2 regions of the Cellulomonas sp. P2_B4 genome follow, and region 1 is predicted to be linked to the other one. Evidence: riboswitches for the same ligand, from Rfam matches in the RefSeq annotation. Region 1 holds a riboswitch; the other holds the start of a gene.
What was found. Region 1 has a riboswitch for S-adenosylmethionine ahead of AC1DZC_RS18795 (ABC transporter permease). Riboswitches for the same ligand answer to the same signal wherever they lie in the genome.
Positions count from the first base shown of each region.

Region 1 (19,292 bases):
CTCGTCGGGGATGCCGCTCGCCGTCGGCGGCCTCCATCCGTGCCAGCCAGGCTTGGACCTCGCTGTCCCGGAAGCGCAGCTGGCGTCCGACACGAAAGCCTCGCGGGCCGCGGCCCTGCGAGCGCAGGTCGTACAGCGCCTGGGTGCTGACCGACAGGTACGCAGCGAGCTCGGGCAGGGTCATCGCCGGCTCCAGGGCCGACACCACATCGTTGGTCTCCATGGACACAGGTGTGCCCAAGGAGCCGTAACACGCGCGAGGCCGCCCGAGACTCGACCACCACGGGCCGAGTCTGGGTCGATAAGTGTCGATTAAATGTCTAGTGGCCACGTCTGGCTCCTGTGTTCAGGATCCCGACGTGGCCTCTGACCAGCACTTTCGGTGGAGCTGAGGGGATTCGAACCCCTGACCCCCTGCATGCCATGCAGGTGCGCTACCAGCTGCGCCACAGCCCCGTAGCCCGCCGTGACGGGCCACCACACCCTTGCGGGCGCTCGGAGAGTTTACGACGATCGGCCGCCCAAACGCTAATCGGGGTCCCGGGTCTCGGAGTCGGCGCCGTGACCGGCGTCAGGACCGGCGTTCCAGTCGGAGGACGCGTCGGTCGGGCCGATGTTGTAGCCGACCAGGCGCCAGGCCGGCGCGAAGTCCCCGCGGGTGGCGATGAGCTCGGTCCAGTGGGCGTTGAGCATGCCCGTGAAACCGTGCCAGTCCTGCGGCATGCCCAGCAGCGCGGTGACCGCGGAGCTGATCGCGGAGCCGTGCGAGACCACGACGAGGGTGTCGTCGGCGCCGTACCCGGCCGCGTGCTCCGTGATGCCGGCCAGGACGCGCTGAGCGACCTCCTCGCGGCTCTCCGCGCCGACGCCCGCGGGCTGGCCGCCCGCGCGCCACACGGCGAACTCGTCGGCCCAGTCCCTGCGCAGTTCCTCGCCCGTGAGCCCCTCCCAGACGCCGAACCCGCGCTCACGCAGGCGCGGGTCGACGGCCAGGTCGAGCCCCGAGGCGCGCGCCAGGAAGCTCGCCGTCTCGTGGGCGCGGGAGAGGTCGGAGACGACGATCGCCGTCGGCTCGTGGCGCGCCAGGAGGAGTGCTGCGGCGGTCCGGGCCTGCCAGCGGCCCACGTCGTCGAGCGGGATGTCGACCTGGCCCTGCAGCCGCGCCTGCGAGTTGTAGGCGGTGCGGCCGTGCCGGACCAGGACCAGACGACCCGCCGTCACGCGTCGGTGCCCTCGTCGGTCCCCCGCGCGTCGGCGGGCAGCTCGATGACCGGGCAGTCCTTCCAGAGGCGCTCGAGTGCGTAGTACACCCGGTCCTCGGCGTGCTGTACGTGGACGACGATGTCGCCGAAGTCCACGAGCACCCAGCGGCCGGCGCCCTTGCCCTCGCGGCGGATCGGCTTGGCGCCGAGCTTGAACAGCGACTCCTCGACGGCGTCGACGATCGCCCCGACCTGCCGCTCGTTGCTGCCGGAGGCGATCAGGAACACGTCGGTGAGCACCAGCTGCTCGCTGACGTCCAGGGCGATGATCTCCTCGGCCTTGATGTCGGACGCGGCGCGAGCCGCCGCAACGGCAAGCTCGATGGCACGTTCGGTCGCAGCCACAGGTCTCCTCGAAATCTTGGGGTCAGGCAGGATCGGCGACGAGGCCGAGTGGGGTGTGCACGGCCGAGGCCGATGCGGGTGTCGATCCGGTGCCCGAGGCGTCGAGCCCGCCGGACCGGCTCCACAGGAGCACGATGAGGAAGCCCAGCACGAACGCGACGAGCGCCAGTGCGAGGAAGTGCAGCCAGGTGTACGGGTGCCGCGGACGGACCTCGTCGTCGTCGTCCTCGTCGTCCTGCGCCGCGGCGGTGGTGGACGCGATGGCGGGGAGCGACTCGGCGAACGGGCTCGCGCCGAAGCCCGTGCCCCCACCCTCCGCACCCGTGCGCGGCGCGGGAACGGTGCCGCCGGCCGCGACCGGGGTCGGCGACCACGCGACGGGACCGGCCTCGGGCGGGGCGGTCGGGCTCGGCGTCGGCGACCAGCTCTGCGTGGGAGCCGGGGCCGGGGCGTCGGTCGGCCTGCTCGTCGCGGGTGCGGTGGCGCGTGCCTGGGCGGCACTGGGCTGCCACGTCGACGTCGGTGACGGCGCCTCGGCACCGCCTGCCGTGGGCCACGCTGCCGGCGCAGCAGCGGCGGGGGGCGAGGCGATCCAGCTCGGACCGTCGCGACGTGCCGCCGCCGGGCCGCCGGCGTCCGACGAGGTGCTGGACGGACCTGAGGGCTGACCGCCGAAACCAGGCTGCTGGCCGAATGTCGACGGCTGGCCGACGGAGGACGGCTGGCCGAACGTCGACGGCTGGCCGACCGTGGGCTGGGTGGCCGGGCGCTGCGGCGTCGACGGGCGGGAAGCCGGGCTCGGGACCTGGCTCGGCTGGCCCGGCGCGGGCAGGGCGCTCGTGCGAGCCGGCGGCGTGCTCGTCGGCTGGGGGGAGGACGCCTGGGCGGCGGACGGCTGGCCGGCGGACGGCTGGGCGGCGGACGGCTGGCCCGCGGATGGCTGGCCGGCGGACGGCTGCGACGGTGCACCGGGACGGCCCGACGACGTGCTCGGCTGCACGCTCGCGGCGGGGCGGGCCCCGGGCTGCGCGGACGGTGCCTGCCAGGGTGCGGTTGCGGGAGCGGACGACGCGGCAGCGCCCTGGACGGACGTGCGCTGCGGTACCTGCGCGGGGGGCTGTGCGGGCGTGCCGGGCCGTGCCGGGCCTGCACCGGGAGCGTTCGTCGGCGCCGGGCCGCGCTGGCCCCAGGCGGACTGGGCCGCGGACGGCTGCGCGGTGAACGACTGGGCGGTGGACGGCGTCACCGTGGACGGCCGCGCCTGAGGAGACGGCTGCGGGGCCGGGGCGGGCGTGCGGGACGGGCTCGGCACGGAGCCGCCGGTCGCCGACGGCGCCGGCGACGTCGCCGACCAGGGGGCCGGCCGGGTCGTGGGGGCGGGCTGCGCGGGGGGTCGCTCGCTCGTCGGGTCGAGCGCGGTGTCCCGGATGGAGCGGCGGGAACGCGCGACCGCGTCGGTGGGCGGCCCGGAGGCGTCGGGGATGCTCTGCTCGCGCATCGCCCGCCGTGAGACCGGAGGCGTCGTAGGTGAGCTGGCGGGCGGGGTCGGCTGGGGAGCCGCGGACCCGTCGTCGGGCGCGACACCTTCGACGGATCCCGTCTCGGGCCTGTGGAGCTCGCGGCGACTGCGCCGCTCTCCGGTTTCACTCATGACATTCCTCGATACAACCTGTGCTTGGCGATGTACTGAACAACCCCGTCCGGGACGAGGTACCACACCGGTTGCCCGGCGCTCTCTCGGGCGCGGACATCCGTCGACGAGATCGCCAGGGCCGGGACCTCGAGGACCTGGACGCGATCGCCGGGGAGCCCGTCGACCGACAGCGTGTGCCCGGGGCGGGTGACCGCCACGAACTGCGCCATCGAGAAGAGCTCGTCCGCATCCTTCCACGTCAAGATCTGCGTGATGGCGTCCGCACCCGTGATGAAGAACAGTTCGGCGTCCGGGCGGGCCGTCTTGAGGTCACGCAGGGTGTCGACGGTGTACGTCACACCTTCGCGGTCCACGTCCACCCGGCTCACCGTGAACCGCGGGTTCGACGCCGTCGCGATGACGGTCATCAGGTAGCGGTGCTCGGCGAGCGTGACGGCCTGGTCGAGCTTGAACGTCGGCTGACCGGTCGGGACGAAGACGACCTCGTCGAGGTCGAACCTCGCCGCGACCTCACTGGCGGCGACCAGGTGGCCGTGGTGGATGGGGTCGAACGTGCCGCCCATGACCCCGAGGCGCTGCCTCCGGACGGGCGGGTGCGTCATCGGTCGGTCCCTCCGTCGATCCCGACAGGGGGCCGGGTCAGTGGCGCGTCCCCACGTTCCGGAAGGCGTATGCGGTCAGCAGCATGGCAACCAGCCCGACGAACGCTCCGACGCCGAAGACCCACGGCTCGAAGGGCAGCTCGTTCACGACCTCGGCAGCTTCAGCAGCAACACGCACGACAATCCTCCAGGGGTGGGGCGGGTGCGATCAGTGTCGCACGGTCAACTGTGGTGCTCAGGGTCTGACGTGCCCGTCGCCGTGCACGATCCACTTGGTCGTCGTCAGCTCGCCGAGGCCCATCGGACCCCGCGCGTGCAGCTTCTGCGTGGAGATCCCGATCTCCGCGCCCAGGCCCAGCTGGCCGCCGTCGGTGAACCGCGTCGAGGCGTTGACCATGACCGCCGCGGAGTCCACCTCGGCGACGAACCGCTCCGAGGACGCCAGGTCCCGGGTGACGATCGCCTCGGTGTGCCCGGAGCTCCACGTGCGGATGTGCTCGAGGGCCTCGTCCAGGGAGTCGACGACGCGCACGGCCAGGTCGAGCGACAGGTACTCGGTCGCCCAGTCCTCGTCGGTGGCCGCGACGACGTCCGCCTCCTCGGGTGCCAGGGCGAGCGTCTCCTCGCAGCCGTGGATCGTCACGCCCTCGTCGGCGAGCATCGCGATCGCGACCGGCAGGAACTCGTCGGCCACGGCCCGGTGCACCAGCAGCGTCTCGGCGGCGTTGCACACGCCGACACGCTGCGTCTTGGCGTTCAGCAGGATCGGCAGGGCCATCGCCAGGTCGGCGGTCTCGTCGACATAGACGTGCACGTTGCCCACGCCCGTCTCGACGACCGGGACGGTGGACTCGCGCACGACGGTCTGGATGAGGTCCGCACCCCCGCGCGGAACCAGGACGTCGACCAGCCCGCGCGCGTGCATGAGCGCCACGGCGCCCTCGCGCCCGTAGGAGTCGATCGACTGGATCAGCGCACCGGGCAGGCGCTGCGAGACGAGCGCCCGCGACAGGACGTCGACGATCAGCTCGTTGCTGGCCGCGGCCGCGGACCCACCGCGCAGGATCACCGCGTTGCCGCTCTTGAGCGCGAGCCCGGCGGCGTCGACCGTGACGTTCGGGCGGGCCTCGTAGATCATGCCGACCACGCCCATCGGGACGCGGACCTGCCGCATGCGCAGGCCGTTGGGCAGCGTCGACCCGCGGACCACCTCGCCCACCGGGTCGGGCAGCGCCGCGAGCTCGCGCAGGGCGTCGGCGATCCCCGCGATCCGCTCGGGGGTGAGCGCGAGCCGGTCGAGCAGGCCGGCGGACGTGCCGTTGGCGCGGCCGCGCTCGAGGTCGATCTTGTTGGCCTCGACGATCTGTGGCGTGGCCTCGACGAGCGCGTCGGCCATGGCACGCAGCGCCGCGTCCTTGGTGGCGCGGTTGGCCGTGGCGAGCGTGCGGGAGGCGATCTTGGCGCGCTCCGCGACGGCGCGGACCGCGGCCGTGACGTCGGGCGCCTCGGGTGCTTGCTGGAGCGGCTGCTCGAGCGACGTGGTCATCTGGTCAGGGTAGTCCCGCTGTGCCGGAGTGCGTCCCGCGCGGTCACGCCCGCGTGCACCAGCGGGATGACGTTCTCGCCGAACTCGACCGCGTCCGCGAGCAGGTCGTAGCCGCGCAGGCCGAAGATCTCGAACCCGAGGTCGACGTAGTCCAGCAGGGCGTCGGCCACGGTCCGGTAGGAGCCGACGAGGGCCGTCGCGCTCGTCGGCAGCCCGCCCGCACCCGCGACGGTCGGCGTCCACAGGGCACGGTCGTGCCGCTCCCCCGACGCGGCCAGCTCGGCCAGGCGCAGGTTCGCGGTGTTCTCGGGCAGCTTCCCCGGCTCACGGGGTGCCTCGGTCAGGGTCCGCACCGCGCGCGGCGACGCGAGCTCGTCGATGCGTGCTCGGATCGCGTGCGCCCTGGCCCACGCCTCCTCGTCGGTGGGCGCCACGATCGGCCGGAACGCGATCTGCAGACGAGGCAGCGGACGGCCCACGGCGGTCGCGAACGAGCGGAGCAGGTCGACCTGGTCCGCGGTCGCGGCCAGCGGTTCGCCGAAGAGCGCGAACACGTCCGCGACGCGCGCACCGACCTCCAGGGCTCGTCGCGACGCCCCGCCCGCCGACAGGCCCGGACGCTGCTCGGTGCGGGCCCGCAGGACGAACTCCTGCGCTCGGTAGTACGGGCCGACGTGCGTGAACGGCTCGGCCGAGGTCCACGACCGCAGGAGCAGCTGCGCGTACTCGGCGAGCCGGTCGTAGCGCGCGTCCTTGTCCAGGTCGTCGCCCTCGGCCCGCTGGTCGCTGGTGAGGCCGCCCGCGATGAGGTGGACCGTGACGCGTCCGCCGGACGCCGCGTGCAGGGTCGCGAAGGTCTTGGCGGCGAACGTGGGCGCCGAGACGTTCGGGCGGTGCGCGACGCGCAGCTGGATGCGGTCGGTGTGTGCCGCCGCCCAGGCCGCCGCCTGCGCGGGGTCGGGGCCGTCGGACGCATAGGGGAACAGGACGTGGTCCCAGCCGCTCGCCTCGTGGGCGCGCACGATCTCCCGTGTGTAGCCGGGGTCCCAGACGGGTCCGACGAGCGGGGTGGTCTCGGTCGACGGGTTGCCGTACCCGGCGCCGAGGAACTCGACGGCCACGTCAGACCGCGACGAGCCGGTCGAGGCCGCGGGCACGGCCCGGGTTCTGCGGTCCCCACAGCGTCGTCGACACCTCGGCCCGGACCAGCGGGACGACCTCCTCGGCGAACCGTCGCAGGACGTCCTGCTGCTGCTCGTACGGCAGGACCGGGTTGAGCGAGACGGACTGCAGGTCGTGCCCGTAGGAGGCGTGGTAGTCGAGGATCTTCTCCGCGACGCGCTCCGGGGAGCCGACGAGCGCCGGGCCGCGCTCGACCGCGTCCTCGATGTGCGCGAACGACGAGACCTTGCCGGGCCGCGTCTCGCCGACGTGCCGGGCGGCCATCCGGGCGGCGAAGCCCTCGTAGACCGCGCGGTACTCCTCGGTCGCCTGCTCGGTGGTGTCCGCCAGGAAGAGGCCGCCCGAACCGGAGCCGACGTAGCCGACCGACGGGTCGTGCCCGTGGGCCACGAGCTGCTCGCGGTACCGGTCGATGAGCACCTTGTAGTTCTCGCGGGGCTGCAGCGCGTTCGCGGACACGATCGGGTCGCCGTGCTTGGCGGCGAGGTCGACCGCGATGGTGCTGGTGGCCGAGCCGTGCCAGATGCGGAAGGGGCCGTCGTACGGGCGCGGCAGCGTCGTCGCGTCCGTCAGCGGCGCGTGGAACGTGCCCTTCCAGTCGACGTGCTCTCGGCTGAGCAGCAGGGTGAGGAGCTCGTAGTTCTCCTCGAGGTAGTCGTACTGGTGCTCCAGCTGGAGCCCGAACAGCGGGAAGTGCTTGTCCTCGTTGCCCTTGCCGATGACGATCTCGAGCCGCCCGCGCGAGAGCAGGTCGATCGTCGCGTAGTCCTCGGCGACGCGGACCGGGTCGAGCAGGCTGAGCACGGTGACGCCGGTGCTGAGCAGGATCGTGTCCGTCGCCTGGGCCAGCGCGCCGAGCAGCACGGTGGGAGACGACGACAGGAAGTCGCCGGCGTGGCGCTCCCCCACCGCGAACGCGTCGATCCCGAGCTCCTCGGCCAGCACGGCGGTCTCGACGACGCGCTCGAGGCGGGTGGACGGGTCGAGCAGCTCGCCGGTGACCGGGTGCGGGCCGTGGGGGACGATGTCGAGGACCTGGAACTTCACGAGAGTGCTCCTTGCGTGAGTGGTGCTGTGTCGAGGCCGAACGCGAGCAGGGTGCCGCCGGCGACGACACGGGTCTCGCGCTCGGTCAGCCGGACGAAGCCGAGACGGTGGTAGAGCGCGTGGGCGCCGAGCATCTGCGGCCCGGAGTTCATGACGACGCGGTCGAGGGCCCGCTGCCGGGCGAGTGCGACGACGTGCTCGGTGAGCAGCACCCCGATCCCTCGTCGGCGAGCCGCGGGGTCGACCGCGAGCAGCCGGAAGTCGAGCTCGCCGTCCCGACCGAGCTCGGAGATGTGCTCGCCCGCGCGCGGCGTTGCGACCGTCCCGACCAGCTCGCCGGTCGCGAGGTCCTCGGCCACCCAGACCTCGTGCTCGCGAGCCCGGGCGGCGACGTCGGCGAGGGAGGCGCGGTACTCGTCGGGGATGTCGTAGTCGTGGGCGTACGCCTCGACCGACAGCTGCGCGACGCGGTCGTACTCGTGCGGCGCGACCAGTCGGACGCGCAGGCCGGTGCGGGCGACGTCGTAGCGGTACACGACCAGACCGGCGATCGTTTCCCGGTCGACCACCCGCTCGAACCCGAGCCGGTGGTACAGGCGTTGCGCGACGACGTTGCGGGCGCCGGTGTCCAGTACCAGCGCGGTGACACCCCAGGCCCGCGCGCGGGCGACCGACTCCGCCAGGAGCGCGGCGCCGACCCCGCGACCGCGGGCAGCCGGCGTGGTGGTCAGCAGCCGCACCTCGGCCTCGTCGTCGTGGGCCTGCCGCGTGTACCCGGTGCCGGGCCGCAGCAGGCTGATCGTGCCCAGCAGCTCGTCGCCGTCGACCGCCACGAGCAGGTCGCCGGCCGCCGCGCGCCCGGGAGCGTCGCGCAGCAGCGCCAGCCGCGCCGGGTCCGTGGTCGGACCGAACGGCCCGGTCGCGAACCCGTGCTCGGTGAGCTCCGCGACCGCGGCGTGCTCGTCCGGCCGCGACGTGCGCACCTCGATCATGAGAAGTACCCCTCCACGTCCAGGACGCCGCCGGCGTCCTGGAAGTCCTGCCGCACCGCGGCACGCAGCGCCGGGTCGGCCAGATAGTCCAGGGCCGTGAGCGCGAGCCCGACGGCACCGTCGACGGCGGCGGCGTCCCCGCGAGGACCTCCGGCGACCTCCGCGAACTCGCGGGTGTGCAGGGCCACCTCCGGGTCGCTCACCGCGATCATCGGGTGGATGCCGGGGAGCCGGACGCTCACGTTCCCGAAGTCGGTCGAGGCCGCGAGTATCTCGGGGACGACGCCCCCGGCCAGCACGGTCCGCCCCTGACCGGCCTGGTGCACCGCCCAGCGCTCTGCGAGCGGTCCGTTGGTCCGGACGGGGAGCGTGAACGGGGCCGCGTCCCAGACCAGCTCGGCGGTCGTCCCGGTGGCCAGCGCGGCGCCCCGCGCGATGTCGGCGAGCCGCTCGGAGAGGTCCTTGAGGGTCGTCGGGCTCGCGGACCGGACGTAGTACTCGACGGTCGCGCGCTCGGGCACCACGCTCGGCCGCGTCCCGCCCTCGAGCACCACGCCGTGCACACGGTCGCTCGGCGGGATGTGCTGCCGCAGCATCGCGACCGCCTGGTAGTTCAGCGCGACGGCGTCGAGGGCGTTGCGGCCCATGAACGGGCTGGCCGACGCGTGCGCGGCGACCCCGTGGTACGTGACGCGCAGCTGCCGCCGGCCGAGGAACGGGTGGTCGACGACGTCGAAGCCGAACGGGTGCACCATGATCGCCGCGTCGACGCCCTCGAAGAACCCGTTGCGCGCCAGGATCTCCTTGCCCGAGCTGCCCTCCTCCGCCGGCGTGCCGAGCAGGAGCACCCGACCCGGCAGGTCCAGACCGTCGGCGACCGCCCGGACCAGCGCGAGGAACGCCCCCGTCGCGGCGCCCGCGATGAGGTGGTGCCCGCACGCGTGACCCACCCCGGGCAGCGCGTCGTACTCGGCCAGGATCGCGACGGTCGGACCCGCGTCCTCGCGAGCCGCGCCGTCGTCGGGCCCGGCCTTGGTCAGTCCCGCGCGCAGCGCGGTCGACAGGCCGTGCGTCCCCACCGTCGCGGGCACGCCGCGCGCCCGCAGCAGGTCCGCGATCGCCGCGACCGAGCGGACCTCGCGGAACGCCTCCTCCGGGTGGGAGTGGATCGCGTGCGCGACGTCGAGGAGGTCCCCCTGGCCGGCGCTCGCCGCGTCCCGCACGAGGGCGCGCGACGTCTCGTCGGCCCCGTCGAACGGGGAGGTCAGCGGGACGAACGACCCGCGTCGGCGCTCGGTGAGCGCGCGCAGCTCGTCGAGGAACGCGGTGGAGGGGGTACTCATCCGGCGGTCGGCTCCTCGGCGGGCAGGCCCGCGTCCTTCCAGGCACCGAAGCCGCCGTCGACGTGGACGACGTTGGTGAAGCCCTTGGCGCGCAGCTCCGCGGCCACCGGGCCGGACCCGCGCACCGAGCCGCAGACGACCACGATCGGCGTGTCCAGCGAGACGACGGGTGCGTGGTGCGTGGCCGCGGCGAGGTCGAACTCGTCGTCGATCGCGTACCGGTCGCCGACCGTGGCGCCGGGGATCGCGCCCGTGCGCGACCGGCCCGTCTCGCTGCGGACGTCGAGCAGGAACGCGCCCTCGGCGACGCGCTCGGCGGCCTCCTGCGGGGTGACCGCGGGCGCGAGCGCCGCGGCGTCCTCGAGGCTGAGGTGCTCGGCGGGGGCGCCCGGGCGGGCGGTGGTCTCGGTCATCGTGCTCTCCTTCGTCGTCGTGCCTGTGCTCATCGGAGCCGGAAGCCCTGCGCCTCGAGCGCCGAGCGCAGCTGGTCGCGACCGTTGAGCGCCGCGGGGCCGGAGAGCCGGGCGAGCAGCCGGTCCGTCCAGGAGTGCGACAGCCCCTCGAGGGCGTAGAACTCGCCGATCCGCTCCTCGTAATCGGCGACCGCGTCGGCGTGGTCCGCGTCGTCGTACACCTCGTGGTGCAGCACGGCCGACTGGGGCAGGCGCGGCTTCACGCGCGTGTTCTCGGACAGGTCGGGCCGCCCGACGACGAGCCCGAACGCGGCGAACACGTGGCGCGGCAGGTGGAGCAGGTCGGCCACCTCCGCCGGCCGGTTGCGCAGCGCGCCGATGTACACCGTCCCCAGGCCCAGCGACTCCGCGGCGAGCACCGCGTTCTGCGCGGCCAGGGCCGCGTCGACGAACCCGACGACGGCCGTCTCGAGGTAGTCCGCGCCTTCGGTCGGCGCGTCGTGGGCCGCGGCGATGGCGTGGGCGCGGCCGAGGTCGACGAGCCAGACGAGCAGCAGCGGCGCCTGCGTGATGTGCGCCTGGTTGCCCGCGAGCGCGCACAGGGCCGACCGGCGCTGGTCGTCGCGCACGGCCACGACGCTCCACAGCTGGAGGTTCGAGCTGGTCGCGGCGGACTGRGCGGCGGCGACGACGGCAGCGAGCTCGGCGTCCGAGACGTCGTCGGGCAGGTACCGCCGCACGGAGCGGTGCGCGAGCTGCAGCTCGATGACGTCGGAGGTGGCGACGTCGTCGGGTGCGACGCCGCCGTAGCGGGCGTCGAGCGTGGACGGGAGGAGGGCGACGGACATGGTTCCCCTGGTGAGCGCGCTGTCGGAGTTCGCGGGGAGGGTGAGCCGCCCGGATGCCGAAGTCAACGAACCGTCGGCGACGTCTCACATCTCGGTCCTCGGGCGGTGCGTCCATTCCGTGAGACGCAGCGGCGGATCGTTGACGACCCCGCGCCTCGTCCTTACCTTCGCGGCCGGTATCGAGTCCCGACGCAAAGCCCTGGTTGGTCGGGCAGCAACCCTTCACGTGACGGGGTGCTCCAGGTGACTACCCGGCACGGCTCCCGCCGTGCAAGCACAGACGACGGAACGAGGACCCCGATGCGCGCCTTCCCCCGGGCCCCGCGATGAACCGCTACGTGCTCGCCCGCCTCGGGCAGGCGCTCCTCGTGCTCTGGGCCGCCTACACGGTGTCGTTCGTCGTGCTCTACGCGCTGCCGGGCGACCCGGTCTCGCTCATGTACGGCGGCGAGTCGTCGGACGTCACGCCCGAGCAGCTCGACGCGCTGCGCGCCCAGTACGGCCTCGACCAGCCGCTGCCGGTGCAGTACCTGACGCAGCTCGGGGGCGTCCTGCGCGGGGACCTCGGCACGTCGGTGGTCCTGCACCGGCCGGTGACCGGACTGATCGCCGAGGCGATCCCGCCGACCGCGGCCATCGCGGCGGCCGCGTTCGTGCTCGCGCTGCTGGTCGGCGGCGGGCTGGCCATCGTCGCGACCCTGGTGCGCAGCCGCGGCCTGTCCAACACGCTGCTCGGCCTGCCCCCGCTCGGGGTCGCGATCCCGTCGTTCTGGTTCGGTCTGATGCTCGTCCAGTGGTTCTCGTTCCAGAACCCGATCTTCCCCGCGGTGGGCAACAAGGGGTTCTCCTCGATCGTCCTGCCGGCGGTGACGCTCGCGGTGCCCACGGCGGCGCTGATCGCGCAGATGCTCTCGCGCAGCCTCCAGCACAGCCTGCGCCAGCCGTACGTCGACACGGCCCGTGCCAAGGGCGCCGGCTCGGTGCGCGTCCACTTCCGGCACGCGTTGCGCAACGCCTCGCTCCCCGCGCTCACGGTGACCGGACTGGTCATCGGCGAGCTCCTGGCCGGGGCGGTCGTCACCGAGACCGTGTTCTCCCGTGCCGGGATCGGCCGGCTCACCGCGACGTCCGTCAGCGCGCAGGACATCCCCGTCGTGATGGGCGTCGTCCTGTTCGCCGCCGCCGTGTTCGTGCTGGTCAACCTCGCGGTCGATCTGCTCTACCCGCTCCTCGACCCGCGGATCGTGCGGCACTCACGTCCACCGAAGGCCGCGGCCCCGGTCGCCGCGGCCGCGGTCCGTGAGCCCGCAACGGCGGGGGTGTGATGTGACGGACCTTCTCGACGACCTCGCCACCACCGCCGCCGACCTCCCGGCCGACGCGCCGCTGGATCAGCCCGACGAGCAGACGCGCGGGCGGTTCGCCTGGGTCGGCGACCTGCTGCGCAGGCCCGGGCTCCTCCTCGCTCTCGTCTGGATCGGGTTCGTGCTCGTGGCGGCGTTCGTGCCGCAGGTGCTCGCGCCCGGCGACCCGCTCACCGGAGTGCCGGCCGACAAGCTTCAGGCCCCCTCGTCGGCGCACTGGTTCGGCACCGACCAGCTGGGTCGCGACCTGTACACGCGGGTGGTGCACGGCACGCAGCTGACGCTCGAGGCGGCGCTCGTGGCCGTCGGCGTCGGCCTGCTGGTCGGGGCCGTGGTCGGTCTGGTCGCCGGCTTCGTCGGTGGCGTGTTCGACGACGTCGTCATGCGCGTCGTCGACGTGCTGCTGTCCATCCCCGCGCTGCTGCTCTCGCTCGCGCTCATCACGGCGCTCGGCTTCGGGACGGTCAAGGTCGCGATCGCGGTCGGCCTGGCCAGCGTCGCGACGGTCTCACGCATCATGCGCTCCGAGGTCCTGCGTGTGCGCTCGTCGGTCTACGTCGAGGCCGCGCACGCCGGCGGCAGCCGCTGGTGGTCGGTCCTGTTCCAGCACGTGCTCCCCAACGCCTCGGGCCCCGTCGTCGTGCTCGCCGCCCTGCAGCTCGGCACGGCGATCCTCGCGGTGTCCGCACTCAGCTTCCTCGGGTACGGCGCTCCCCCGCCCGCGCCCGAGTGGGGTGCGCTGGTGTCCGGCGGTCGCGACTACCTGCGCACGTCCTGGTGGCTGACCACGCTGCCCGGCCTGACGATCGCGCTCAGCGTGCTGGCCGCGGGCCGCCTGTCGCGTGCCCTCGACCGGCACGACGGGGGTGTGGCATGACCTCCTCCTTGCGGCTCCTGACGGTCACGGACCTCGCGGTCGCGTACCGGACGCGTCGCGGCACGGTCCGCGCCGTGCGGGACGTCTCGCTGCACGTCGACGCGGGCGAGACCGTCGCCGTGGTCGGCGAGTCCGGGTCCGGCAAGTCGACCACCGCCGCCGCGGTGGTCCGGCTCCTGGCGCCGGCGGCCGTGATCGACCACGGGAGCATCGACCTGCTGGGCCACGACGTGGTCCACGCCTCCCACCGCGACCTGCGCAACGTGCGCGGCGTCCTGGTCGGCCTGGTCCCGCAGGACCCCACGGTGTCGCTCAACCCCGTCACCCGCATCGGCGACCAGGTGGCCGAGGTGCTGCGCATCCACGGTCTGGCCGACCGCAAGAACGCCGAGATCGAGGCGATCGAAGCACTGCGCCGGGCGGGCCTGGCCGAGCCGGAGGTCCGGGCGCGGCAGTACCCGCACGAGCTCTCCGGCGGCATGCGACAGCGCGTGCTGATCGCGATCGCGCTGGCCGCCCAGCCGCGCCTCCTGGTGGCCGACGAACCGACGAGCGCCCTCGACGTCACCGTCCAGCGGCAGATCCTCGACCACATCGAGGACCTCACGGCCGGAACTGGGACGGGGGTCCTGCTCATCACGCACGACCTCGGCGTCGCCGCGGACCGGGCCGACCGCATCGTCGTGATGTCGCAGGGCAGGGTCGTCGAGCAGGGCACGCCCGACCAGGTGCTCGGCGCACCGAGCGACCCGTACACCCGCGCGCTGCTCGCTGCGGCGCCCAGCCTGCGCGGTGCCCGCACCATCGCCGCGCCGGTCCCGCCGACCGCCGTGCCGGCGCTCGAGGCGCGGCGCCTGACCAAGGAGTTCCCGCTCCCGCGGTCCGCCGGCGGGGGCACGCTCCGTGCCGTCGACGACGTCTCGTTCGTCCTGCCGCGCGGGCGCACCCTCGCGCTCGTCGGCGAGTCCGGCTCCGGGAAGTCCACGACCGCCCGCCTCGCGCTGCGGCTGGCGGAGCCGACGTCGGGCTCGGTGCTCGTCGACGGCGAGGACGTGACGCACACCCGCGGGGCGGCGCTGCGGCTGCTGCGCCGGCGGATGCAGGTGGTCTACCAGAACCCGTACGCGTCCCTCGACCCGCGGTTCTCGGTCCAGCGGATCGTGACCGAGCCCCTGCGCGCGTTCGGCGTCGGCTCGCGCGCCGAGCGTGCCGCCCGCGCCGCCGAGCTGCTGGACGTCGTCGCCCTGCCGCGCACCGCGCTCCAGCGCCGTCCCGCGGAGCTCTCGGGCGGGCAGCGGCAACGCGTCGCGATCGCCCGCGCGCTCGCCCTGAACCCGGAGCTCGTCGTGCTCGACGAGCCCGTGTCCGCGCTCGACGTCTCGGTCCAGGCCCAGATCCTCGACCTGCTGACGGACCTGCAGGTCGAGCTCGGGCTGTCCTACCTGTTCATCTCGCACGACCTGGCCGTCGTCCGGCAGGTCGCGCACGAGGTGGCCGTCCTGCAGCGCGGCCGGGTGGTCGAGCAGGGCCCGGTCGAGGGCGTGTTCGCGCACCCGGGCGACCCGTACACCGCCGAGCTGCTGTCGGCGATCCCCGGCGGCCGCGTGCGCGCCGGCGAAGGGGGTGCGTCGTGACCTCGTGTCGACGTGACTGAGCCCCCGCGCCGCCCGTCACCCACCCCCAGCAAGGAGCACCACCATGTCCGTCCGACGACCCTCGCGCCGTCAAGCCGGCCTCCTGACCGGCATCGCCACGCTCTCCCTCCTGCTCGCCGCCTGCTCCTCGGGCTCGGACGACGCGGGTTCCGACGAGAGCACGTCGACCGCCGCGGCAGACGCCCCCGTCGACGGTGGCGACCTCACCTTCGCCATCGGCAACGACCCCATCTCGCTCAACCCGCCCGCCATCGGCTCCGGCAACGACACCTGGTACGTGACCCGTCAGCTCGTCGACTCCCTGCTCTGGCAGGACCCCGCCGACGGCTCGCTCAAGCCGTGGCTGGCGACGAAGTGGGAAGCGAACGCCGACGCGACCCAGTTCACGTTCACGCTGCGCGACGACGTGACGTTCTCCGACGGCACGCCGTTCACCGCGGAGTCGGTGAAGAAGAACTTCGACGACACCGTCGCCGCCGGCGCCAAGTCCTCCGTCGCCGCGAACTTCGTCGGGTACGCCGGCACCACGGTCGTCGACCCGACCACCGTCACGGTCGCGTTCTCGTCTCCGAACGCGGCGTTCCCGCAGGCCACGTCGGCGGTGGGTCTCGGCTTCGTCGCCGACTCCACGCTCGCCATCCCGTTCGACGACCGCGCCAGCGGGACGGGTGTCGTCGGCACCGGGCCGTTCACGCTGGACCACTACACCAAGGACACCGAGACGGTCCTGACGGCCCGCGACGACTACGCGTGGGGCCCGCAGGGTCGCGAGAACACCGGCAGGGCGCACCTGGACACCGTGACGTTCCAGGTGATCCCCGAGGCGGGCGTGCGTACCGGCGCGCTCACCTCCGAGCAGGTGGACGTGATCGGCGGCGTGCAGCCGACCGACATCGAGACGCTCGGGTCCTCCGGGTTCGACCTGGTGAGCCGCGCCAACCCGGGCATCACCTTCGGCCTGACCTTCAACGAGGGCGGCGCGCTCGGCTCCGACCCGGCGGTCCGCGAGGCCATCGCGCTCACGGTGAACCCGACCGAGGTCCGCGACACCGCCCTGAACGACGGCTTCGCCGTGGCGACGAGCCCGCTGGCCAGCACGACCCCGGGCGTCGCCGACGTCAGCAAGGACATCGTCACGGACCCGAAGAAGGCCGCGACGGTCCTCGAGGACGACGGCTGGGTCAAGGGTGCGGACGGCATCTACGCGAAGGACGGCAAGCCGCTGGCGCCCGTCCTGGTCTGGATCACCAACTTCTCGCCGAACCAGACGTCCGTCGAGCTCATCCAGCAGGAGCTCAAGGCCAACGGCATCGACGCGCAGCTGTGGAGCGGCACGGTGCCGGACTTCCAGGCGAAGCTGAAGGACGGCTCGTTCGACCTGGTCTGGGGCAACCTGAGCCGGGCCGACGGTGACGTCCTGCGCACGCAGTACTCGACGGCGGCGACGAACTTCTACAAGCTCGCCGACCCCGAGCTGGAGGCGCTGCTGCAGAAGCAGCTCGCCGTCAGCGACCCGACCGAGCGGGACGCCGTCCTGGCCGACGCGCAGGAGCGCCTCGTCACCGAGCACCACGTGATCCCGGTGCACGAGCTGACCACGTTCCTCGGCCTGAACACCGACGTGCACGACGTACAGCTGGGTGCGGACTCGCGCCTCGACCAGCTGACGCAGGCGTGGATCGGTAGCTGACACACACCGCAACGTCCGCACTCGTGGGTGCCATAGGCCCCACGAGTGCGGACGTTGTGCTCTCAGCGGCGCTTGCGGACCAGGACCAGGTCGTCGCGGTGGACGAGCTCGCGGTCGTAGCCCGGCCCGAGCTCGGCGCGCAGGTCCTGCGTCGAGCGGCCGAGCAGCCCGGGCACCTCGGAGGCGTCGTACGCGACCAGCCCGCGGCCGATCAGCGCGCCGTCGGGTCCGACGAGCTCGACGGGGTCGCCCTCCTCGAATGCCCCTTCGAAGCCGGTGACGCCGGCGGGCAGCAGCGAGGTCCCGCGCTCGACGACCGCCCGCACGGCGCCCGCGTCGAGCACGAGGCGTCCACGGGTGTGCGCGGCGTGCGCGAGCCAGAGGCGCCGGATCGACGTGCGGCGGCCGGTCGCGGTGAACCACGTGCCGACGTCCTCGCCGGCCAGCGCCTGCGCGGCCTGGGCGGCGGACGTGAGGATGACGGGGACGCCGGACTGCGTCGCGATCGCGACCGACTCCAGCTTGGTCACCATCCCCCCGGTGCCCACGGCGCTCCCCCGCGACGCGACATCGATCCCCTCGAGGTCCTCGGCGTGGACCACGGACGCGATCCGACGACTGCCGTCGCGGGACGGGGGCCCGGTGTAGAGCGAGTCCACGTCGGACAGCAGCATCAGCGCGTCGGCGTGCACGAGGTGCGAGACGAGGGCGGCGAGCCGGTCGTTGTCGCCGAACCGGATCTCGTCGGTCGCCACGGCGTCGTTCTCGTTGATGACCGGCACGATGCCGAGGTCGAGGAGCCGCGTCAGGGCGCGGTGCGCGTTGCGGTAGTGCACGCGACGGACGGTGTCGTCGGCGGTGAGCAGCACCTGGCCCACCTGGAGCCCGTGCCGCCGGAACGCCTCCGTGTAGTGCGCGACCAGCAGCCCCTGACCGACCGACGCGGCGGCCTGCTGCGTCGCCAGGTCCTTCGGGCGGGTCGCCAGTCCGAGCGGGCCGATGCCGGCCGCGATCGCGCCGGACGACACGAGCACGACCTGCCCGCCCGCCGCCCGCCGCGCCGCGAGCACCTCGACCAGCGCGTTGAGCCGCTCCGGCGCGAGCCGCCCGTCCGGCGTCGTCAGCGACGACGACCCGATCTTGACGACGACACGGGACGCCGAGACCAGCTGTTGGCGGTCCTGCAGGGCGTCGGCGGTCACGACCGGCATTCTGCCGCGCGGGAGCGGCGCAGCATCGCTCATATCCGCGGGGCGGACGTCACTCCGAGGCCGCGTCGGTCCAGACCCCGGCCTCGCGCTCGGTCCACAGCTCCTCGCGGGCCTCGGTCTTGGCGTCCATGCGCTCCTTGTACTCCTGGCGCTTCTCGCCGCGCGTCGGACGCGAACGGTCCTCGAGCCGAACGTCGACGCCGCGCGGGCCGCCCAGGAACTCGGACCCCGTCATGAGGGTCGGCTCCCAGTCGAAGATGACCGCGTTGTGCTCGGGGCCGATGCGCACCTCGTCGCCGGGCGTAGCACCGACCTTGAACAGCTGCTCCTCGACGCCGAGGCGCGCGAGCCGATCGGCGAGGTATCCCACGGCCTCGTCGTTGGCGAAGTCCGTCTGGCGGCACCAGCGCTCGGGCTTCTCACCGCGCACGGAGAAGTAGACGCCCTGACCCTCGACCTCGCGACGCGTCACAGTGAAACCGGCGTCGTCGACGGCCTTGGGCCGCAGGATGACCCGCGTGTTCTCGGGCTTCGGCGCGTCACGGCGTGCCTTGTCGACGATCTCGCCGAGCGCGTACGTCAGAAGCTTCAGGCCCTCGTGGCTGGCGGTCGACACCTCGAACACACGCAACCCACGCGCCTCGAGGTCGGGCTTGACCATCTCGGCCAGGTCACGGGCCTCGGGGACGTCGATCTTGTTCAGGACGATGATCTGCGGACGCTCCGTGATGGGGACCCGGCCGCCCTCGATGCCGAGGTCGCCGGCGTACGTGGCCAGCTCGGCCTCGATGACGTCCAGGTCGGAGATCGGGTCGCGGTCGGGCTCGAGCGTCGCGCAGTCGAGGACGTGCACGATGACCGCGCACCGCTCGATGTGGCGCAGAAACTCCAGACCGAGCCCGCGTCCCTCGGAGGCACCGGGGATCAGGCCGGGGACGTCGGCGACGGTGTACCGGGCGGTGCCGGCCTGGACGACGCCGAGGTTGGGCACCAGCGTGGTGAACGGGTAGTCGGCGATCTTGGGCCGGGCAGCGGAGATCGCCGCGACGAGGCTGGACTTGCCGGCGCTCGGGTAGCCGACGAGGGCCACATCGGCGATGGACTTGAGCTCCAGCACGATGTCCTGCGTCTCGCCCGGCTCGCCGAGGAGCGCGAATCCGGGAGCGATGCGCCGGGCCGAGGCGAGCGCGAAGTTTCCCAGACCGCCACGGCCTCCAGCGGCGACGACGATGCTCGCGCCGAGGCCGACGAGGTCCGCCAG
Region 1 is NZ_JBFUDI010000014.1:72,135-91,426, reverse strand. It holds gene AC1DZC_RS18865 (helix-turn-helix transcriptional regulator) at 1-223, opposite strand, end outside; tRNA gene AC1DZC_RS18860 (tRNA-Ala) at 384-456, opposite strand; gene AC1DZC_RS18855 (histidine phosphatase family protein) at 529-1,221, opposite strand; gene rsfS (ribosome silencing factor) at 1,218-1,607, opposite strand; gene AC1DZC_RS18845 (hypothetical protein) at 1,630-3,105, opposite strand; gene nadD (nicotinate-nucleotide adenylyltransferase) at 3,255-3,863, opposite strand; gene AC1DZC_RS18835 (hypothetical protein) at 3,901-4,041, opposite strand; gene AC1DZC_RS18830 (glutamate-5-semialdehyde dehydrogenase) at 4,099-5,409, opposite strand; gene AC1DZC_RS18825 (LLM class flavin-dependent oxidoreductase) at 5,406-6,566, opposite strand; gene AC1DZC_RS18820 (LLM class flavin-dependent oxidoreductase) at 6,532-7,638, opposite strand; gene AC1DZC_RS18815 (GNAT family N-acetyltransferase) at 7,635-8,630, opposite strand; gene AC1DZC_RS18810 (M20 family metallopeptidase) at 8,627-9,973, opposite strand; gene AC1DZC_RS18805 (rhodanese-like domain-containing protein) at 9,970-10,386, opposite strand; gene AC1DZC_RS18800 (NADPH-dependent oxidoreductase) at 10,416-11,234, opposite strand; SAM riboswitch class IV at 11,410-11,517, shown strand; gene AC1DZC_RS18795 (ABC transporter permease) at 11,561-12,559, shown strand; gene AC1DZC_RS18790 (ABC transporter permease) at 12,561-13,475, shown strand; gene AC1DZC_RS18785 (dipeptide ABC transporter ATP-binding protein) at 13,472-15,109, shown strand; gene AC1DZC_RS18780 (ABC transporter substrate-binding protein) at 15,174-16,820, shown strand; gene proB (glutamate 5-kinase) at 16,883-18,031, opposite strand; gene obgE (GTPase ObgE) at 18,081-19,292, opposite strand, start outside.

Region 2 (10,845 bases), on a different contig from region 1:
CCGCCGACGCCGGTGTCAACCTCTGGGCCGCCGACGACGACCACGTGCAGATCGCCTGCGACGAGCGCACCAACGCTGACCACCTGCTGCGCATCGTGCTGGCCTTCGCGGCCGCGGGCACCACGACGCTCGAGGCGGACGAGGACGGCACCCACTCGTTCGGCTTCGTCGGTGTCGGCGGCCCGCAGGGGTTCGTCGTCGAGACCACGGCCCTGCCCGCCGGCCTGCGGCGCACGGACGCCTACCTGACGCACCCCGTCTTCCACCTGCACCGCTCCGAGACCGCGATGCTGCGCTACCTGCGCCGGCTCTCGGACAAGGACCTGGCCCTCGACCGCACGATGATCCCGCTGGGCTCCTGCACGATGAAGCTCAACGCCACGGCCGAGATGGAGCCCATCAGCTGGCCGGAGTTCGCGAGCATCCACCCGTACGCGCCCCTCGACCAGACCCTCGGCTACGCGGAGCTGGTGACGCAGCTGCAGGACTGGCTGGCCGAGATCACGGGCTACGCCGCGGTGTCCGTGCAGCCGAATGCGGGTTCGCAGGGTGAGCTGGCCGGTCTGCTGGCCATTCACGGCTACCACGCGGCGCGCGGCGACACGCGCGACGTCTGCCTGATCCCCGCGTCCGCGCACGGCACGAACGCGGCGTCGGCGGCGCTCGCGGGCATGCGCGTCGTCGTCGTCGCGACGGCGTCCGACGGGTCCATCGACCTCGACGACCTGCGCGCCAAGCTGGACCAGCACGGGCCGCAGGTGGCCGCGATCATGATCACCTACCCCTCGACGCACGGCGTCTACGAGGAGGGTGTGCGCACGGTCTGCGACCTCGTACACGAGGCCGGCGGCCAGGTATACATCGACGGTGCGAACCTCAACGCGCTGGTCGGACTGGCGCGGCCGGGCGAGCTCGGCGGCGACGTGTCCCACCTCAACCTGCACAAGACGTTCTGCATCCCGCACGGCGGCGGCGGTCCCGGGGTCGGCCCGGTCGCGGTCGCGGCGCACCTCGCGCCGTACCTGCCGGGCAACCCGACCCCCGGTACCAGCAACGAGGCCACGGCACCGGTCAGCGCCGCGCCGTGGGGGTCGGCGGGCATCCTGCCGATCAGCTGGGCCTACGTCGCGCTGATGGGTCCCGACGGGCTTCGCGAGGCCACGGAGACGGCGGTGCTGGCCGCGAACTACCTGGCCACGCGCCTGTCGGCGCACTACCCCGTCCTCTACACGGGCCCCAACGGGCTCGTCGCGCACGAGTGCATCCTCGACCTGCGCGACATCACCAAGGAGACCGGCGTGACCGCCGAGGACGTGGCCAAGCGGCTCATGGACTACGGGTTCCACGCGCCGACGCTCTCGTTCCCGGTGGCCGGCACGCTCATGGTCGAGCCGACCGAGAGCGAGGACCTGGCGGAGATCGACCGGTTCGTCGAGGCGATGATCGCCATCCGCGGCGAGATCGACGCGGTGGCCGCGGGCCGCTGGACGGTCGCCGAGTCGCCCCTGCGCAACGCACCGCACACGGCGGCGAGCCTCACCGCGGACGAGTGGACGCAGGCCTACCCGCGCGAGCTCGCCGGCTTCCCGGTGGCCGCACTGCGCGAGGGCAAGTACTGGCCGCCGGTCCGCCGGATCGACGGCGCGCACGGGGACCGCAACCTGGTCTGCAGCTGCCCGCCCATCGAGGCGTACGCCGAGTGAAGGACGAACCCGTGACCGACACACCGAGCCCGCTCCACGACGAGCACGTCGCCCTGGGCGCAGCCCTCACCAGCTTCGCCGGCTGGCAGATGCCGCTGCGGTACACGTCCGACATCGCGGAGCACACCGCGGTGCGCTCCGCCGCCGGGCTGTTCGACCTCTCGCACATGGGCGAGATCCGCGTCACCGGCCCCGACGCCGCCGCGTTCCTCGACTACGCCCTCGTCGGGAACCTCTCCGCCCTGCGCTTCCAGGGCGCGCGCTACACGATGATCTGCGCGCCGGACGGCGGCGTCGTCGACGACCTGATCGTCTACCGGGACCGCGAGGACGCCTTCCTCGTCGTCGCCAACGCCTCGAACCACGAGGTCGTGCTCGACGCCCTGCGCGAGCGCGCGGCGGGATTCCAGGCAACGGTCGAGGACCGCTCCCCGCAGACCGCCCTCATCGCGGTCCAGGGCCCGAACGCCCTCGAGATCGTGCGCGCCACGCAGGGCCTGGACGAGACGGGCGGCGACATCGGCGCATCGAAGTACTACGCGTGCCTGCCGGCCACCTTCGCCGGCGAGCCCGTCCTGGTCGCCCGCACCGGCTACACGGGCGAGGACGGCTTCGAGTTCTTCCTCGACGCTCCCCTGGCCCCCGCCCTGTGGCAGGCGTTCCTCGCGGCGGGCAGCGACAAGGGCCTCGTCCCGGCCGGGCTGTCCGCACGCGACAGCCTCCGCCTCGAGGCGGGCATGCCCCTGTACGGCAACGAGCTGGACCGCACCACCACGCCGCACGACGCGGGGCTGGGCCGCGTGGTGAAGCTCGACAAGGCGACGGCCGACGGCGAGCCGGTCGACTTCGTCGGCCGTGCCGCCCTCGAGGAGCGGGACGCCGCGGAGGCCACCAGGACGCTCGTCGGGCTGCAGGGTCTGGGCCGCCGGGCCGCCCGTCACGGCTACCCCGTGACCCTGCCGGACGGCTCGCAGATCGGCGTGGTCACGTCCGGGGCGCCGTCGCCGACGCTCGGCCACCCGGTCGCGATGGCCTACGTGACGCCCGAGAACAGCGCGCCCGGTACCGAACTCGCCGTTGACGTGCGAGGACGCCTCGAACCTGTTCGGGTCGTCCCTCTTCCCTTCTACCGCCGGGCCCGGTAAACCAGCACTAGGGTCCGTCCCCCCTGACAGGAGCACCTATGAGCACGGATCTGCCCACCAACCTGCACTACACCGTCGAGCACGAGTGGCTGCAGGACGGTTCCCCGTCGACCATCGGGATCACGGCTACAGCCGCCGACGCCCTGGGCGACATCGTCTACCTCGAGCTGCCGGCAGTCGGCGAGGAGCTCGTGGCGGGCGCTGTGGTGGGTGAGATCGAGTCGACCAAGTCGGTGTCCGAGCTGTACTCCCCGGTGTCGGGGACCGTGATCGAGATCAACCAGTCGGCTGTGGACGACCCCTCCGTCGTCAACTCCGACCCCTATGGTGCGGGCTGGCTCCTGAAGGTCGACGTGACGTCGACCGGTCCGCTCCTGACGTCCGACGAGTACGCCGCGCAGAGCGCCGGCTGACCCGCAGGACACACCGGCTGGTGCCAGGTAGTCCCATTTCGTGGACATTGCACTCGCCCGATCGGGTGAAACCTGAGAACCAGCCACACGTACGGCGTATCAAGGTGCCGATGCGACGTTCATTGTGGGTGGCTAGCGAGATCGGCATGTCGGGGGGGAACCCGTACATGAAGAGTTGGCAGAAGTGGCGTCATGGCTCACTGATTGCCCTCTCTCATCCGGTACGCAGCCAAGAGCGTGACCCGGACGTCCCGGGCGACGCAGCACACCGGAGGACATCATGAGCATGGTGGAGACGAGCAGGACCGTCGGAGTCTCGAACGACGCACTGACGCGCCGCGAGCGGGTCGTCCTGGCCGAGCTGGCCGAAGACGTCACTCTCGAGGAGATCGCCACGCGACTCTTCGTCACGCGCAACACCGTGAAGTCCCAGGTGCGCAGCGTGTACCGCAAGATCGGAGTCTCCACCCGCGCCGAGGCCGTCGCCTGGGCAGTGGCGCACGGCATCCGCTGACTCTCCTGGTGCGCCGGCTCGAGGAACGCGGCCGTCGCACCGAAGCCACACCCCTGACACAGGGGCCTGGCAGACTCACCGCATGACCTCACCCGTACTCGTCGTCGCCGCCGCCATCGTGGACGACCTCGACGACCCGCGTGAGCTGCTGGCCGCGCGACGTGCAGTCCCGGCCCGTCTGGCCGGCCGCTGGGAGTTCCCCGGCGGCAAGGTGGACGCCGGCGAGCAGCCCGAGGACGCCCTGCACCGCGAGATCCGTGAGGAGCTCGGCGCACGGATCGGCCTGGGCGACGAGCTCGTCGGACCCGACGATGGCCTCTGGCGCCTCTCCGACGAGTACGTGATGCGCATCTGGCTGGCCGAGGTGGTCGAGGGGACCCCGGAGCCGCTCGAGGAGCACGACGAGCTCAGGTGGCTGCCGATCAGCCAGTGGCACGACGTCCCGTGGCTGGATGCGGACGTCCGCATCGTCGACGCACTGCAGGAGCACCTCAGCAGGGCTGCGCACCGCTGAGGGCTCCTCAGGCGCGCCGCGTTCCCCCGAGCGTCGTCGTGAGCCTCGCGGCGGCGTCCGTGAGGATGGCCGACGAGGTGGCGAAGTTCAGTCGCACGTGGCCCGCGCCCTCCACGCCGAACGTCGGGCCCGGGTTGACCGCGAGACCGCCGTCGAGCAGCGCGCGCGCCGGGTTGTCCGAGTACCTGCTGAGGTCGAGCCAGGCGAAGTAGGTGGCCACGGGGGGCGTCCAGTCCACCAGCGGCGCCAGGAGCTCCCGCAACAGGCTGCCGTTGCGGTCCAGGCCCACCAGGACCTCGTCGAGGAACGCGCCTCCGTCCGCGTAGGCGGCCGTCTGCGCGACGACGCCCAGGTGCATCACGCCGTCGGCGACGGGGTCGGCCATGCCGTCGAGCTCGTGGGCGTCCGGGCCGGGGACGGCGACCGCGACCCGGAGCGCGGCCAGGTTGAACGCCTTGGACGCGGAGTGCAGGGCGATCGCGTCGGGGATGACCGTGGTCGCCGGGACGAACCGGGCTCCCGGCGTCGGGACGAGGGGGGCGTGGATCTCGTCGGACACCACCCGGACGCCGTGCTTCGCCCCGAGCGCGCCGACCGCGGCCAGCTCGTCGGCCGTGTGCAGGGTCCCGGTCGGGTTGTGCGGGTTGCAGAGCAGGAAGGCGGCCCGACGACCGTGCAGCGCCGCGCGGCCGAACGCGTAGTCCAGGGCGTCGAGGTCGAGCCGACGATCGGCACCCAGGGGTGCGTGCACGATGTGCCGGTTGGCATGCCGCAGGAACGTGGTGAACGGCGGGTAGACCGGCGGGTTGATGACGACGGCCTCGCCCGGGTCGGTAAGCAGCCGCAGGACCTCGACGACGCCGACCATGACGTCCGCGGCCGTGCGGGTCCGCCCGGGGTCGACGTCCCAGTCCCACCGGGTCGAGGCGAACCCCGCCATCGCCTCGGCGAGGCCCCGGCCGGCGGGGTAGCCCGTGTCGCCGCGGAGCATCGCGTCGTGCACCGCGCGGACCACCGGCTCGGCCTGCGGCACGTCCATCTCGGCGACGAACAGCGGGAGCACGTCGGCCGGGTAGTGCCGCCACTTCTCGCTGGTGCGGGTGCGGAGCTGGTCGAGGGTCAGCGTGTCGAAGATCGTCGTCACGTGACCGACCGTAGACGCACGACGGCCCCGTCCACCGGACGGGGCCGTCGTTGCCTGCGCTGGTGTCAGAGCGTCGCCCGCACCGCCCGCGTCGCGGCGAGGATGTGCTCCAGCGACGGGGCGACCTCCTCGTAGCGACGGGTCTTGAGGCCGCAGTCCGGGTTGACCCAGAGCTGGTCCACGGCGATGGCCTTGACGGCCTCGGTGAGCAGCTCCTCGACCTCGCCCTCGCTGGGGACGCGCGGCGAGTGGATGTCGTAGACGCCCGGGCCCACGGCGCGCGGGTAGCCGGCCGCCGCGATGTCCGCGAGGATCTCCATCTTCGAGCGGGCCGCCTCGATGGACGTGACGTCGGCGTCGAGGCCGTCGATCGCGCCCATGATCTGGCCGAACTCGGAGTAGCACAGGTGCGTGTGGATCTGAGTGTCGGCGCGGACGCCCGCGGTCGACAGGCGGAACGAGCGCACCGACCAGTTGAGGTACGCGGCGTGGTCCTCGACACGCAGGGGCAGCAGCTCGCGCAGGGCGGGCTCGTCCACCTGGATCACCGCGATGCCCGCGGCCTCGAGGTCCTGGATCTCGTCGCGCAGCGCGAGGCCGACCTGGTTGGCGGTGTCGCCGAGCGGCTGGTCGTCGCGCACGAACGACCACGCGAGGATCGTCACCGGGCCGGTGAGCATGCCCTTGACCGGCTTGGTGGTCAGCGACTGCGTGTACGCCGTCCAGTCCACCGTGATCGGCTTCGGCCGCGAGACGTCGCCCCACAGGATCGACGGACGCGTGCAGCGCGAGCCGTAGGACTGGACCCAGCCGTTCTGCGTCACGGCGAACCCGTCAAGGTTCTCCGCGAAGTACTGGACCATGTCGTTGCGCTCGGGCTCGCCGTGCACCAGCACGTCGAAGCCGATCTGCTCCTGCAGCTCGACGACGCGACGGATCTCCGCCTTCATCTCGTCGTCGTACTGCGCCTCCGTCAGCTCGCCCTTGCCGAAGGCGGCGCGCGCCTTGCGGATCTCGCCGGTCTGCGGGAACGAGCCGATCGTGGTCGTCGGCAGCGGCGGGAGGTTCAGGCGGGCGGCCTGGGCGACCTTGCGCTCGTCGAACGGGCCACGGTTGAACGCGTCCTCGGTGAGGGCGGCCGCACGCTCGCGGACCGCGGGGACGACGACGCCGGGCGCGGTGCGACGGCTGTTCACGGCGTCGGTGGCCGCGAGCAGCTGCTCGTGGATGGCCTCGCGACCCTCCGTCAGACCCTCGGCCAGCGTGACGACCTCGACGACCTTCTCGTCGGCGAACGCGAGCCAGCTCTTCAGGGTGTCGTCGAGACCCGGCTCGTCGGTCGTGGTGTGCGGGACGTGGAACAGCGACGTCGAGGTGCCGACGGTGACCGCGGCGGCGCCGAGGCCCTCGAGCTGCTCGAGGATCGCCAGCTTGGCGTCCAGGTCCGCGCGCCAGATGTTGTGGCCGTCGATCACGCCGGCGACCAGCGTCTTGGTCTCCAGGCCGGCGACTTTCTCGGTCGGCGCGCTGCCGCGGACCAGGTCGATGCCGATGGCCTCGACGTCGGTGGCGGCGAGCACCGGGAACGCCGCACCCAGGTCGCCGTACGGGGCGGCGACGAGGATCGCCGGGCGGTCGGTGAGGTCCGTGGCCAGGGCACGGTAGGCCTCGATGACAGCGGCGAGCAGCTGCTCGGCCGGCACCTCGATCGAGTCGGAGACCAGCGCGGGCTCCTCGATCTGCACCCAGGTGGCACCCGCGGCGGCGAGGTCCTGCAGGAGTGCCGCGTAGACGGGCAGCAGGTCCTCGAGGCGGTCGATCGGCGCGAAGTCGTCGGGCGCGCCCTCGGTGGACTTGGCCAGCGCGAGGTACGTGACGGGACCGACGATGACCGGACGCGTCAGGACGCCGTCGGCCAGGGCCTCCTTGAACTCCCGCACGGGGCGGTCGCTCGCGTAGCGGAACGTGGTCTCGGGGCCGATCTCGGGGACCAGGTAGTGGTAGTTGGTGTCGAACCACTTGGTCATCTCGAGCGGCAGGTCGTCGCCGCGACCGCGCGCCACGGTCGAGTAGCCGGCCAGGTCGAGCGTGCCGTCGGCGGCCACCAGGTCGGCGAAGCGTGCGGGCACGGCGCCCACGACGGCCGTCGCGTCGAGCACGTGGTCGTAGAACGAGAACGCGCTCGGGATCGCGGGCACGTCGGTCGCCAGGCCGAGCTCAGCCAGACGCGTCCGGGTCCGGCGGCGCAGGTCGGCGGCGACGGCCTCGACCTCGTCGGCGGACGACTTGCCCGCCCAGAAGGACTCGATGGCCTTCTTCAGCTCGCGGCGCGGGCCGATCCGGGGGTAGCCGAGCACGGAGCCGGCGGGGAACTGTGCCGGAAACTGGATCTTGGTCATGGTATTTCAGTCCCTCGAGGGTCGGGCGGTTGCCGTGACCTGCGGCCCGCTGGCCAGGTCGGGAGCTGTCCGAGCTCCGCCGTCGAGGTGTGCACCCTCGAGCAGGTCAAGTACGGCATGGTGCTGGTTGAACGTGTAGAGGTGGACGCCGGGAGCCCCGCCGTCCAGGACGCCGTTGACCAGGTCGACGCTCGCGCGGATGCCCCGGCGGTGGCGGTCGAGCTCGTCGTCGGCGGAGCCGAGCAGGTCGAACAGTCTCTCAGGCACCGGGACCCCGGTGAGCTCCTGCACGCGGTGCAGGCGGGCGGGGTCGGTGGTCGGGATGATGCCCGGGATGATCGGGATGGTGACCCCGGCGTCGCGCGCGTCGGCGACGATCCCGAGGTAGTCGTCGGCGTCGAAGAACACCTGCGTGATGGCGAAGTCGGCACCCGCCTCCTGCTTGGCCAGCAGCGAGGCGACGTCCTGGGCGCGGGTGCCGCCGGTGGCGTGGTTGCCGCGCGGGAAGGCCGCGACCGCGACCGACAGCGGTCGGACGCGCGCGCGCACCGCCTGCGACGGGCTGTCCGCGCAGCGCTGCGCCTCGATCTGGCGCAGCAGCTCCACCAGCTCGCCGGCGGTCTGCAGGCCGTCCGGGTGGGCCACCCAGTCCTGCTGGTCGACGGGCGGGTCGCCGCGCAGCGCCAGGAACGAGCGGACGCCCTCGTCGAGGAACTCCTCGACGATCGTCGTGATCTCCTCGCGGGAGGTGCCGACGCAGGTCAGGTGGGCGATCGGGTTGAGCGTCGTCTCCCGCAGCAGCCGGCGGACCAGCTGCCGGGTGGTGACGCGCGTCTTGCCCGAGGCGCCGTAGGTGACCGAGACGAAGTCCGGGTGCACCGACTCGAGCGCCTGGATGGTCGCCCACAGGCGCGGCGCGGCGTCGGGGTTGCGCGGCGGGAAGAGCTCGAAGGAGATGGTCGGCCGGTCGTTGGCGGCGTGGGGGCGCGCGGCCGGGGCGACGTGCAGCCCGGGCGTGCGCGGTTCCAGCGTCGCGGCGCTCACGGGCACGCCTGCGGGGTGGGGCAACGGTCGTTCGGGGACATCTGGGTTCACTCCATCGTCCCTGGCGGAAGCACCCACACCCTCGCAAGAGGGGGGTTGCTGCGGCGTCGTCGAGCCAGGTCTCTCGGCCGCTCTGGATGGTAGGCGCGATCGTAGACCGCCGACCACATGGTGGGCAACCATGCTCGATGGGTGAGACGAGACTGTCCCGGGGAGCGATCAGACCCCGCGGCGTCCCCCGAGGGTGTTGTCGTCGCGCCCGCGGCGCTGCTGCGGGACGTCGAACCACGAGGTGGGCGAGCCGGCCGGGACGAGCCGCAGCCCGTCCTGCACCGCGGCGAGGATGTCCACGTCCGGTGCCGGGGTTCCCGTCAACGCATCGGCCGCGGCGCGCACGTCGTCGTGCCGCCCGTCGGGTTCGAAGACGTCTGCCACTCTCGGCACGATAGTCGGCTGGTTCTCACCTGCCGAGATGGGTTCGGGAGCGTCACCCGGCAGGAGTATCGATCTCACCCGGCGCCACAGCACGCCCAGGACCCCGTCGTCCAGTGCTTCACCCGGGCGTACCAGTGCGTTCTGCCTGGTCAGGCGTCCATCTCTAGGGGCGCGGGGGGTCCGGAGCCTCGGCTAGGCGCCCTGGGCGCTCGGACACGTGGCCAGGTGGTCGTCCACCACCCCGCAGGCCTGCATGGCGGCGTACGCGGTGGTGGGTCCGACGAACCGGAAACCGAGCGACTTGAGCTCCTTGGCGAGGGCCTTGGACTCGGGGGTGATGGCCGGGACGTCCGTCCACGTGGCGGGACGCGTCCAGCCGGAGCGGTCGGGGGCGTGCGACCACAGGACCGCGTCGAGGGAGCCGCCGTCCGCGTGCAGCGCGCGCAGCGCCCGGCCGTTCGCGATGGTGGCCTCGATCTTGGCGAGGTTGCGCACGATCGACGCGTCGGCCATCAGCCGCGCGACGTCGTCGTCGCCGAACTCGGCCACGACCTCCGGGTCGAAGTCGGCGAACGCCGCCCGGAACGCGGGCCGCTTGCGCAGGACCGTGATCCAGGCGAGCCCGGACTGGAAGCCCTCGAGCGCGAACCGCTCGAAGAGCGCGTTCTCGCCGTGGACCGGCTTGCCCCACTCCTCGTCGTGGTACTTCTCGTAGAGCGGGTTGCCGTCGCCGAAGCAGCGGCCGATGTTCGAGTCCGGCCGAGGCTCGGGAAGTGCGTCGGGGAGCGTCATGCCCCGAGTCTGTCTCCTCCGTCCGACACCGGACCGGCCGGATGCGGAGCCGCTCGGTCGAGCGAGGGCTGGGGTCGGCTCGACGCGACGACGATCAGCCGCTCGATGCCGTCGAGGATCAGCTGCGTGCCGAAGTCGAGGGTGTCCTCGTCGAGCGGGTCCCAGACGAAGCCGCCGGCGTCGACGGCGCGCAGCAGCGCGGGGTGCGAGGCGGGCGTCGCGAGGATGCCGATGAGCGTGCCCAGGTCGGGTGCGTCGCCCTCCGTGGGGCCGACCGCCGCGGTGCGTGCCTGCGCCGACAGCTGCTCGCTGACCCGCAGCTGGTCGAGCGCATGCGTGGAGAGCACGCCGATGGCGCCGACCTTCTGCGACTCGGTCAGCGGGGTGTCCTCGAGCGCCGCGAGCATGCCCTCCATCCAGGAGAGCCGCCCCGGGCCGATGGCGTGCAGGACCGTCGTCGTGCGGGCCAGCCACGGGTGCGCGCGCAGGATCGGCTGCTGGATCGCGAGGATGAGCTCGAGCCGCTCGCGCCAGCCCCCCAGCGAGGCGTCGGTGACGGGAGGCGTGCCCGCGGCGCGGTCGGACATGAGGCTCAGCACCTCGTCCTTGGACGTGACGTAGCGGTAGAGGGACATCGTCGTGAAGCCGAGCGACTCGGCCAGACGCGACATCGAGACGGCGTCCAGGCCCTCGGCGTCGGCCAGCGCGATGCCCGCGTCGGCGATCTGCTCCAGCGACAGGC
Region 2 is NZ_JBFUDI010000011.1:92,459-103,303, reverse strand. It holds gene gcvP (aminomethyl-transferring glycine dehydrogenase) at 1-1,703, shown strand, start outside; gene gcvT (glycine cleavage system aminomethyltransferase GcvT) at 1,715-2,848, shown strand; gene gcvH (glycine cleavage system protein GcvH) at 2,887-3,261, shown strand; gene AC1DZC_RS17035 (helix-turn-helix domain-containing protein) at 3,542-3,775, shown strand; gene AC1DZC_RS17030 ((deoxy)nucleoside triphosphate pyrophosphohydrolase) at 3,858-4,289, shown strand; gene AC1DZC_RS17025 (MalY/PatB family protein) at 4,297-5,433, opposite strand; gene metE (5-methyltetrahydropteroyltriglutamate--homocysteine S-methyltransferase) at 5,499-7,832, opposite strand; gene AC1DZC_RS17015 (methylenetetrahydrofolate reductase) at 7,839-8,876, opposite strand; SAM riboswitch class I at 8,926-9,020, opposite strand; gene AC1DZC_RS17010 (hypothetical protein) at 9,096-9,311, opposite strand; gene AC1DZC_RS17005 (DNA-3-methyladenine glycosylase I) at 9,504-10,103, opposite strand; gene AC1DZC_RS17000 (TetR/AcrR family transcriptional regulator) at 10,100-10,845, opposite strand, start outside.
Region 2: it holds a riboswitch for S-adenosylmethionine, as region 1 does, so the genes downstream of both, AC1DZC_RS17015 (methylenetetrahydrofolate reductase) here and AC1DZC_RS18795 (ABC transporter permease) in region 1, are expected to answer to the same signal.